One region of the Lysinibacillus sp. LK3 genome, then DNA from elsewhere that is predicted to be linked to it. Evidence: predicted binding sites of a transcription regulator. Region 1 holds the regulator's gene; the other holds the start of a gene.
The links. Region 1 encodes NrdR, which represses ribonucleotide reductase genes. Its sites were predicted from a motif close to AACACNATATATNGTGTT; they were not measured.

Region 1 (4,753 bases):
TTCCTTTGTTATTTGAGAGTAAGCTTCAACATTTTGTGGAACGTATCATTGTGGTATCGGTCAGTGAAGAAGTTCAGCTTCGACGTTTAATGGAACGAAATAATTTATCTAAAGAAGATGCATTGGCACGTATGCACTCTCAACTGCCGATGTCTGTCAAAGAAAAGGGTGCACATGCGGTCATTTATAATAATGAAAATATAGAAAGTACAGAAGAACAATTAAAAAAAATCCTGCATTATTGGGATGTTATTTCATGAGTTCTTTTATAATGCGTAGCAAGCCGACCTTGCTACGCATTTTTTTATGGGGAAACGCCATAATAAAGAATAATTTTTCAGAAAATAAGAACTTTTATATTCTCAATATATAATGTTCATCTTTTTTAAAATTGTGTTATACTAATCACCATAAAGTATATAATTAATTAATCTGAGTATGTACTCACAGGAGGATATTATAAATGACAGTATCAATTGCTATTAATGGTTTCGGGCGTATCGGACGTATGGTTTTCCGCCAGGCTATCGTACAACAAGATTTAAACATCGTTGCAATTAACGCTAGCTATCCTGCAGAAACGTTAGCACATTTGATTAAGTATGACACAAATCACGGAACATTTGAAGGTACGGTAGAACCAGCAGGCGATGCTTTAGTTGTAAATGGTAAACGAGTTCAAATTATTAGTGAACGTGATCCTTTAAAATTACCTTGGTCTACAATGGGTGTAGATATCGTTATTGAAGCTACAGGAAAATTTAATGAGCGTGATAAAGCAGCGATGCACTTAGCAGCTGGCGCGAAAAAAGTAATTTTAACAGCACCAGGTAAAAACGAGGATGTCACAATTGTTTTAGGTGTAAATGATGACAAATTGGATATTGCGAAACATGATGTTATTTCAAATGCTTCTTGTACAACAAACTGCTTAGCGCCAGTAGCAAAAGTATTGAATGACACGTTTGGTATTGAGAATGGTTTAATGACAACAGTTCATGCTTATACAAATGACCAAAAGAACTTAGACAATCCGCATAAAGATCTACGTCGTGCACGTGGATGCGCCCAATCCATTATCCCAACATCTACAGGTGCAGCGAAAGCATTAAAATTAGTGTTACCTGAATTAGAAGGTAAAATTCATGGTATGGCACTTCGTGTTCCAACACCAAACGTATCTTTAGTTGACCTTGTAGTAGATTTAAATACAGATGTAACAGTTGATGCAGTTAATGCAGCATTTGTAAAAGCGGCAACAGAAGGTCCAATGAAGGGTATCCTTAATTTCTCTGTTGAGCCATTAGTATCTTCTGATTACAATACAACAACTTATTCTTCAACAGTTGATGGACTTTCTACAATGGTGTTAGGCAACCGCAAAGTAAAAGTACTTGCTTGGTATGATAACGAGTGGGGCTACTCTGCACGCGTTGTTGACCTTGTGAAAAAAGTGGCAAATGCTTTAGAAACGGTAAACGCGTAATAATTTCTATAGATAGCACATTGAAATCGAAAAGGTTTCAATGTGCTCTTTTTTTACAGAAACTTTTCTTGTACTTCAGGTGCTTTAGATTTATCATGAGGCCACAAACGTGAATGCACTTTTCTTACATGTAGGAAATTTGTTATAATAGATATATTAAATTGTTGTAAACCAGGAGAGTAAATATATGAGATGTCCATCTTGCCAATTTAACGGAACGCGTGTTGTGGATTCGAGGCCAGTAGATGATAATAAAGAAATTCGTAGACGTCGTGAATGTGAGTCATGTGGCTTCCGTTTTACAACGTTTGAAAAAATTGAAGAGACGCCATTAGTCGTTGTGAAAAAGGAAGGTTCACGAGAAGAGTTTAGCCGTGAGAAGGTACTTCGTGGGCTTATTCGTGCTTGTGAAAAACGTCCAGTGGCACTTGATGTGCTGGAGGAACTTGTTCTGTCCATTGAAAAAGATCTTCGTCGTATTGGAAATTCGGAAGTACGCTCAGAAGATGTTGGCGAAATGGTCATGGACCGCTTAGCCAAAATTGATGAGGTTGCCTATGTGCGTTTTGCGTCGGTCTACCGTCAGTTTAAAGATATCAATGTCTTTATTGAAGAAATAAAGGACATTATTCAACGTCAAACGGAGAAGAAATCATAGCAAACAGAGAGGATGAATGACGTTGATTCATTTATATAAGGAATTGCAGCCTGGCGATCCTTTCGACATTCGTCTACCTCATGCATTTTCTACACAAGAGCGTCAATTAGTTACATTATTTTATCAACCATTAACGGGATCAGAGCCAGTTAGCCTCTATTTAACATTATGGGCAGAAGCAGAGCAAATGCCAAAGCAGCAAATGACACATTATTATTTAATGAATGTGCTAGGGCTACCAATTGGTAAAGTGTTTGAGGCTCGTATTGCTTTAGAAGCTATTGGTTTGCTGCGTACATGGAAAAAAGAAAATGCTGGTGAGCGTAGTTTTTTATATGAGCTACAGCGCCCATTAGATGCAGATAGCTTTATGAAAGACCCGCTGCTGTCGATGTTTTTGTTTAGTAAAATTGGAGAGCAGGCTTATCGCAACTTACGTCAGCGCTTTATGTCACCTGTAAAGGACTCGGCGTTTAAGGATGTATCTCGTGCTTTTATTGATGTCTATAAGCCTGTTCATGCCAATATCCCATCAGATTTACAAGTGGATACGAGTCATAAGGATAAACAACAAAAAGTATATCCTTTTTATTTGGAGCAATTCGATTTTGATTTATTGCAAGCAGGTTTGTCTGAGCAATTGGTACCTTCCAATTTGTTGACATTTGAAGTGCGTGAAGCTATAGCCAAGTTGGCATTTTTATATCATTTAACAGCCCTTGATATGCAAAAAGTAGTCATACTTGCTTTAGATGATGATTTAGGAATTTCTCAGGAACGTTTACGAAAGGCTGCTGCTGATTTTTATAAATTAACCGTATCCAAGGAGCCGCCAAAACTTGCCCGTGTCACCGATCCTCTACCAGTAGCAGAAGCGGGACAAAAAACCAAGGATCAGGAACTTCAACACTATTTAGAAACAACGGCACCTGTCCAAGTTTTAAGAGATATAAATAATGGTAAAGAACCATTACAAACCTCAGTCCAACTTGCAGAAAATTTAATCGTTCAACATGGCATGCCAATTGGAGTGGTTAATGCATTGTTAGAATACGTTATGCTAACAACAGATATGAAGCTCCCTAAAAAATATGTGGAAACGATTGCTGATCATTGGGTACGAAAAAATGTCCAGACCGCTAAGGAAGCAATGGAACTTGCACGTCAAGAGCATGATAAATATACAGCTTGGAAAAACAAGCCGCAAACGTCCAATAAAACGAGTCAACAGACTAAAGGACGTTCAAGATATCAACGTGAAGAAAAAGTGCCTGAATGGTTCTATAAACGAAATGACAATCAAGAGGAATCTACCTCTAGTACTATAGATTTTGAAAAAGAGCGACAAAAAATATTAGAGATGCTAGGAAAAAGCGAATAGTAAAGAAGGTGAGCAGTAATCGAACCTATAAATGGACCACTAAAGCGAGCAATTAATGTACCCTCGTTCCAAGAACGCTATGAAGCCATGCGACGTGAAATTTTAGAGCACCCGCATGTGCAGGAATTTTTAGCGCAGCATGCAGATGAATTAAACTATGACAATGTTGAGCGAAATTTACCTAAACTGCATGAGTTTATTAGTCAATCTACTGAGTGCTGTGGGTGTGATAATACCGAACATTGTACAAACTATTTAAAAGGATTCATCCCGACATTAAGGGTTGTTCGGAATTCTATTGAAATGGACTATGTGCGCTGTGAGCAAAAGATTAGGGAAGAAGAACGCCGAGATGTTGCGAATATGATTGCAAGTATGCATATGCCAAAAGATGTGCTACAAGCAACAATTCATGATTTAAGTATTGATGATGAATCACGTGTGGCGATTGCACAAAAAGCAGCTCAATTTGTTAAAATAACAAAAGAAACTGGTCAATTACCTGCAAAAGGTTTTTACCTATATGGTAAATTTGGTGTAGGGAAATCCTTTGTACTTGGTGCATTGGCCAATGAATTAGCATCTATTAAAATCCGCTCTGTGGTAGTTTTCGTTCCAGAATTTTTACGAGAAATGAAAAATGCCATTGGCGATAATACATTGAATGAGAAAATAGATTATATTAAAAAGGCTCCTGTCTTAATGCTAGATGATTTAGGTGCGGAGACAATGACTGCCTGGACACGTGATGAAATATTGGGGACTATTTTCCATTATCGGATGGCAGAGCAATTGCCAACTTTTATTACGTCTAATTTTAACTATGAAGAATTAGAGCATCACTTAGCTCAGTCACAAAAAGGTGATATTGAGGTTGTCAAAGCGGGACGAATTATGGAGCGAATTAAAGCCCTAACAGTGCCAATCGAAATGCGAGGCAAAAATCGTCGGATGTAACATTGATAGTTGCATTTTTCGACAATCGAGCGTATACTGACTCATATACTTAATATCAATATGCATTGATGAGGACATGAATTTTGTGTATCAGCTTTTAGAGAGGGAAGTCATCGGCTGAAAACTTCCTAGTATGGGCACATTATTTACTACCTACTGAGCAGCGAAAGGGATAATCTTTCGCCGGTCCCTAGCCCGTTAGCTAGCCTTGAGCTTCGTCTGACTTTATGTAAGTCGGAAGGAAGAAGGGTGGAACCACGAGCATACGCTT
Region 2 (4,753 bases), on a different contig from region 1:
AATAACAATACAAGGCAACCAATGGCTGGCACCCATTGTGGGATATCAAACCAATATTGTGTATAAACCCCCACCGCAATAATGTCTGCCATCGCCGTCATAATCCAACAGAACCAGTATGTCCAACCTGTGATATAACCTGCCCAAGGCCCTATGTATTCGGATGCAAAATCCGTAAATGAAGTGTAGCCTGCATTGGATAGTAACAATTCACCTAAGGCACGCATCACAAAAAATAGCGCTGTCCCTACAATTAAGTAGGCCAGGATGATCGAAGGCCCTGCTAAGGCAATAGCTTTTCCAGAGCCTAAAAATAAACCAGTCCCAATTGTTCCACCAATGGCAATAAGCTGTACATGGCGATTTTTTAAATCTCGTTTTAATTGTTGCTGTTCCACGTTAATCCCCCTCAAAGATGCATAAAAAACTATGACTGGAAAAATAAAAAGAGACTAGTTGTGACACTAGTCTCGGAAAAACGTCAGAATAACAAATACCATTTATTCGCAGATGTCTACATGAAATGGTGTAGCATCGCTTATAAAAGCTGTATTACTCCTCTGTCCTTTTGCCTGAGATAGTGAACCCTTCGGCGACGCAATGTGCGCTCTCTCCAGAACTGCTCCTGCTATAGTTTGATCCATAGCATTCATAGCTTATTAACTTGATAATCAATTATTATTGTAAGATATTATACATCCTAACAGTGCTTCTAAAATTATTCAACAATAAATTTTAACTATTTTCAGAAAAATAGAAGAATAGGGTTCGTAACTGGCATATCTCTAACGAAAAATAGTATTTTTGGTCATACAAAGTGTTTCGTGAAGGAGTTTTTAAATATGAGGTGGTTTATTGGAAGATTGTTCAACGTAGCTTTCGAAGTGCTCAAACATAAGTGAAAACCGCTCCAAAAAGACATCAAAGCGCTCATTTTTATGAGGATCCGACTCAAGTAGCGAACTCGTTCAAAGTAGATTTTGTATCAAATTAGGGGACTATAATGCGTTTTGTTGCTTTACTTTTTTATTTTAATGACATGAAGCTCGTACAGCATCATTTGAAATAGATATAATATAGTAGAAACTCTGAATTTTTTAAAAAAGAAGCCGTCTCATAGTACTTTGAGACGACTTTTTTTGATGAGAGCATTAATATTTTTTTGCTTTTATTTTACCTGTCCAAGTTTTGAAACCACCTTGAAGTTGGTAAATTTGGTTGTACCCACGTTTTTTAAGAAATAGTGCAGCACGTGAGCTACGGCCTGTATTTTGACAGTATAGATATACTGGTAAATCTGGGCGGATTTCTTTATAACGTTGACGTAGTGTTGTCGAAGGCACATTTCGTGCACCAAGAATGTGACCAGCATCAAATTCTTTTTGCTCACGAACATCGATCAGCTGGGCTTTACGATAGCCTTCTATGAATTGCTCTTGTGTTAGGTTGGTTACGGCTTTTTTGAGTCGTAGTGCATTAATTCCGATATATGCAATTGTGACTACTAAAACGACACCGATTGTGATAAGTATGTCCAAGATTTTCTTACCCCTTTCTATCTTCTCTATTATTATAAAAGATGCGCTAGCGATAGTCCAATGAGTTTGATAAAATTAACTAGGTTGTAGCGAATTCGCTTTTTTCGTTACACAAGCAATCGTTCGCAATTTGAACTGTAGTATAATATTCGTTAAAGTTGACCCACAGGTGGGGCCTGATGGATCATTTTATATTTGTAGGAGATGAGCATATGACAACTTGGTATTTTTTAAATTCAGGGAAATGTAGTCCTTCTTTTAATATGGCACTAGATGAAGCCTTACTTGATTGGCATAGTGAGGGGTTAATTCCACCAGTAATTCGTTTCTACGAGTGGGAGCCTGCGACATTATCCATTGGTTATTTTCAACAAGCTAAAAGAGATATTAATTTAGATGCTGTGCGTGAACAAGGCTTAGGTTTTGTACGTCGACCAACTGGTGGACGAGCTGTCCTACATGAACATGAGCTAACTTATAGTGTTATTGTGACGGAAAGCTATCCGAATATGCCAGAATCTGTGACAGAGGCATATCGTGTGTTAAGTGAGGGAATCTTGCAAGGTTTCCATAACCTAGGTATGGATGCCTATTTTAGTGTACCTGATACAGAGGAGAAAAGAGCGGACCTGAAGAGTCCAAAAAGTGCTGTTTGCTTTGATGCACCAAGTTGGTATGAACTTGTCGTAGAGGGGAAAAAAATAGCTGGAAGTGCTCAAACACGTCAAAAGGGTGTCATTTTACAGCATGGCGCCATTTTATTAGATTTGGATCAAGAGAAATTATTATCCGTATTTAATTTCTCCAGTGAAGAAGCGAAGAATCGTATGCGTAGAAAGCTACCAGAAAAGGCTGTTGCCATCAACAGTCTTGTAAAAGAGCCAGTGACAGTTGAACAATGTGTGACAGCTTTTAGAGATGGCTTTGCAAAATCGTTGCAAATTGAATTAAAACCATTTACACTTTCTGAGGAGCAATTAGAATATGTCCAAGCTTTAGAAGAAAAAAAATATGCTTCAGATGAGTGGAACTTTAAAAAGTAAAAAATGGTATGAAAAAAATATTTTTTAACGTTCAATCCTAGTCATAACAAGTAGTTCTGAATCTATTAAAAAAAGCAAGAGTTGAATTAAAAAACTATATATAGTATCTTTTTTAAAGACATATACACAATATGTAGTGTTTAACGACACAAGATATTGTGTATTTATTTTGTAATGAAGAAAACAAGGGAGGCTAAACGATGGTACTCACAAATCATCAACCCGAAGTAAACAATCAATTTGAACAGTTAAACAAAGATATTGAACAATTCCCGCAGGTACACCCCGTAACATCTGATATGCATATTACACACAAAGGTGTATCAAGACTTGTCATGATCGATCGCTATTCGTTTAAAGACACAGAAAAGAAAACATTGAAAGCCGGCGACTTTGTTGTATTAACGGTAAAAGCTGATCCGAAATTTCCTGCACGTGGTTTAGGGACAATTCAAAAATTGGACATGTCTACAAAAACAGCAGAGATTTTGATTGAAGAGGATTATCGTAGCGCATTAGACGATCCGCAAGAGCAAGAAACGGGTGTGATTACGCGTTCAATTGACGTGTTAGAAAAGCCTCTTGAGATATTTTATGAACAAATTGCAAAACGAAATGCAACGGGCCTTGCCGCTGTTGAAAAAACACCAGAAAAACGTCAAGAATGGTTTGAAAAATTTTATGAGCAATTAGTATCCTTGAAATTCATTCCAGCTGGACGAGTGATTTATGGAGCTGGTTCTGAAACAGATGTAACTTTCTTTAACTGTTACGTGATGCCATTTGTCGCTGACTCTCGTGAAGGTATCAGTGATCACCGTAAGCAAGTTATGGAGATTATGAGCCGCGGTGGAGGTGTTGGAACAAATGGTTCAACATTACGCCCACGTAACACATTAGCTCGTGGTGTAAACGGTAAATCATCTGGTTCTGTCTCATGGTTAGACGACATTGCTAAATTGACACATCTTGTGGAGCAAGGTGGATCACGTCGTGGCGCACAAATGATTATGCTAGCAGATTGGCATCCAGATATTGTGGAGTTTATTATTTCCAAAATGCAAAATCCACGTATTCTGCGTTACCTGATCGAAAATACAACGGATGAAACAATTATCCGTCTAGCCAAAGAAAAATTAAACTTCAAGCCACTTTCTATGCAAGAAGAAGCGATGTATCAAGGCATCGTGAATTATAAAAACATTGAAGGCTTAGGTGGATTTGATACAGCGATCATTCGTGAGGCTGAAAATAAATTACGTGATGGTGGCACGTACACTGTTCATAACCCAGAGTTTTTAACAGGTGCCAACATTTCTGTGACATTAACAAAAGAATTTATGGAAGCAGTTGAAAAAGATGCTGACTTCGAGCTTCGTTTCCCAGCTGTTGAAGAATATACAAAGGAAGAAATGAGCGTTTACAACACGAAATGGCATGAAGTTGGTGATGTTCGTGAATGGGAGAAAATGGGCTATAAAGTCCGCACATACCGTACAATTAAAGCAAAAGAGTTATGGAATTTAATTAATGTATGTGCAACATACTCAGCAGAGCCAGGTATTTTCTTCATTGACAACGCCAATGACATGACAAATGCAAAGGCATACGGTCAAAGTGTTGTAGCGACGAACCCATGTGGCGAGCAACCACTTGCACCATATTCTGTGTGTAACTTAGCTGCTGTGAATTTAGCACAGTTTGCGAATAAAGAAAATCAATCAGTTGATTACGAAGCACTACGTGAAACAGTTCGTGTTGGTGTTCGTATGCAGGATAATGTGATTGATGCGACACCTTACTTCTTAGAAGAAAACCGTGTACAAGCTCTTGGTGAACGTCGTGTTGGATTAGGCGTTATGGGCTTAGCCGATTTGCTGATTTACTGTGAAAAAGAATACGGTTCAGAAGCAGGTAATGCGTTAGTCGATGAAATCTTTAAAACAATCGCTGAAACTGCGTATGAGGCGTCTACAGAGCTTGCGAAAGAGCGTGGTAGCTTCCCATTCTTAGTAGGTGCTACAGACGAAGAAACAGCTCGTTTACGTAAAGCCTTTACAGAGACAGGCTTTATGCAAAAAATGCCTGCTCATATCAAAGAGCAAATTTTAGCGACTGGAATCCGTAACTCACATTTATTAACGGTTGCACCAACAGGGTCCACAGGAACAA

Region 2: the regulator NrdR is predicted to act here: its motif matches at 2,705-2,722, upstream of VK91_RS09210 (vitamin B12-dependent ribonucleotide reductase).

The regions. Positions count from the first base shown of each region.
Region 1 covers NZ_LDUJ01000018.1:104,959-109,711, forward strand. The annotation lists gene coaE (dephospho-CoA kinase) at 1-260, shown strand, start outside; gene VK91_RS13900 (glyceraldehyde-3-phosphate dehydrogenase) at 464-1,486, shown strand; gene nrdR (transcriptional regulator NrdR) at 1,674-2,144, shown strand; gene VK91_RS13910 (replication initiation and membrane attachment family protein) at 2,161-3,525, shown strand; gene dnaI (primosomal protein DnaI) at 3,553-4,482, shown strand.
Region 2 covers NZ_LDUJ01000014.1:251,783-256,535, forward strand. The annotation lists gene VK91_RS09195 (amino acid permease) at 1-398, opposite strand, end outside; glycine riboswitch at 551-627, opposite strand; gene VK91_RS09200 (rhodanese-like domain-containing protein) at 1,152-1,538, opposite strand; gene VK91_RS09205 (biotin/lipoate A/B protein ligase family protein) at 1,802-2,581, shown strand; gene VK91_RS09210 (vitamin B12-dependent ribonucleotide reductase) at 2,782-4,753, shown strand, end outside.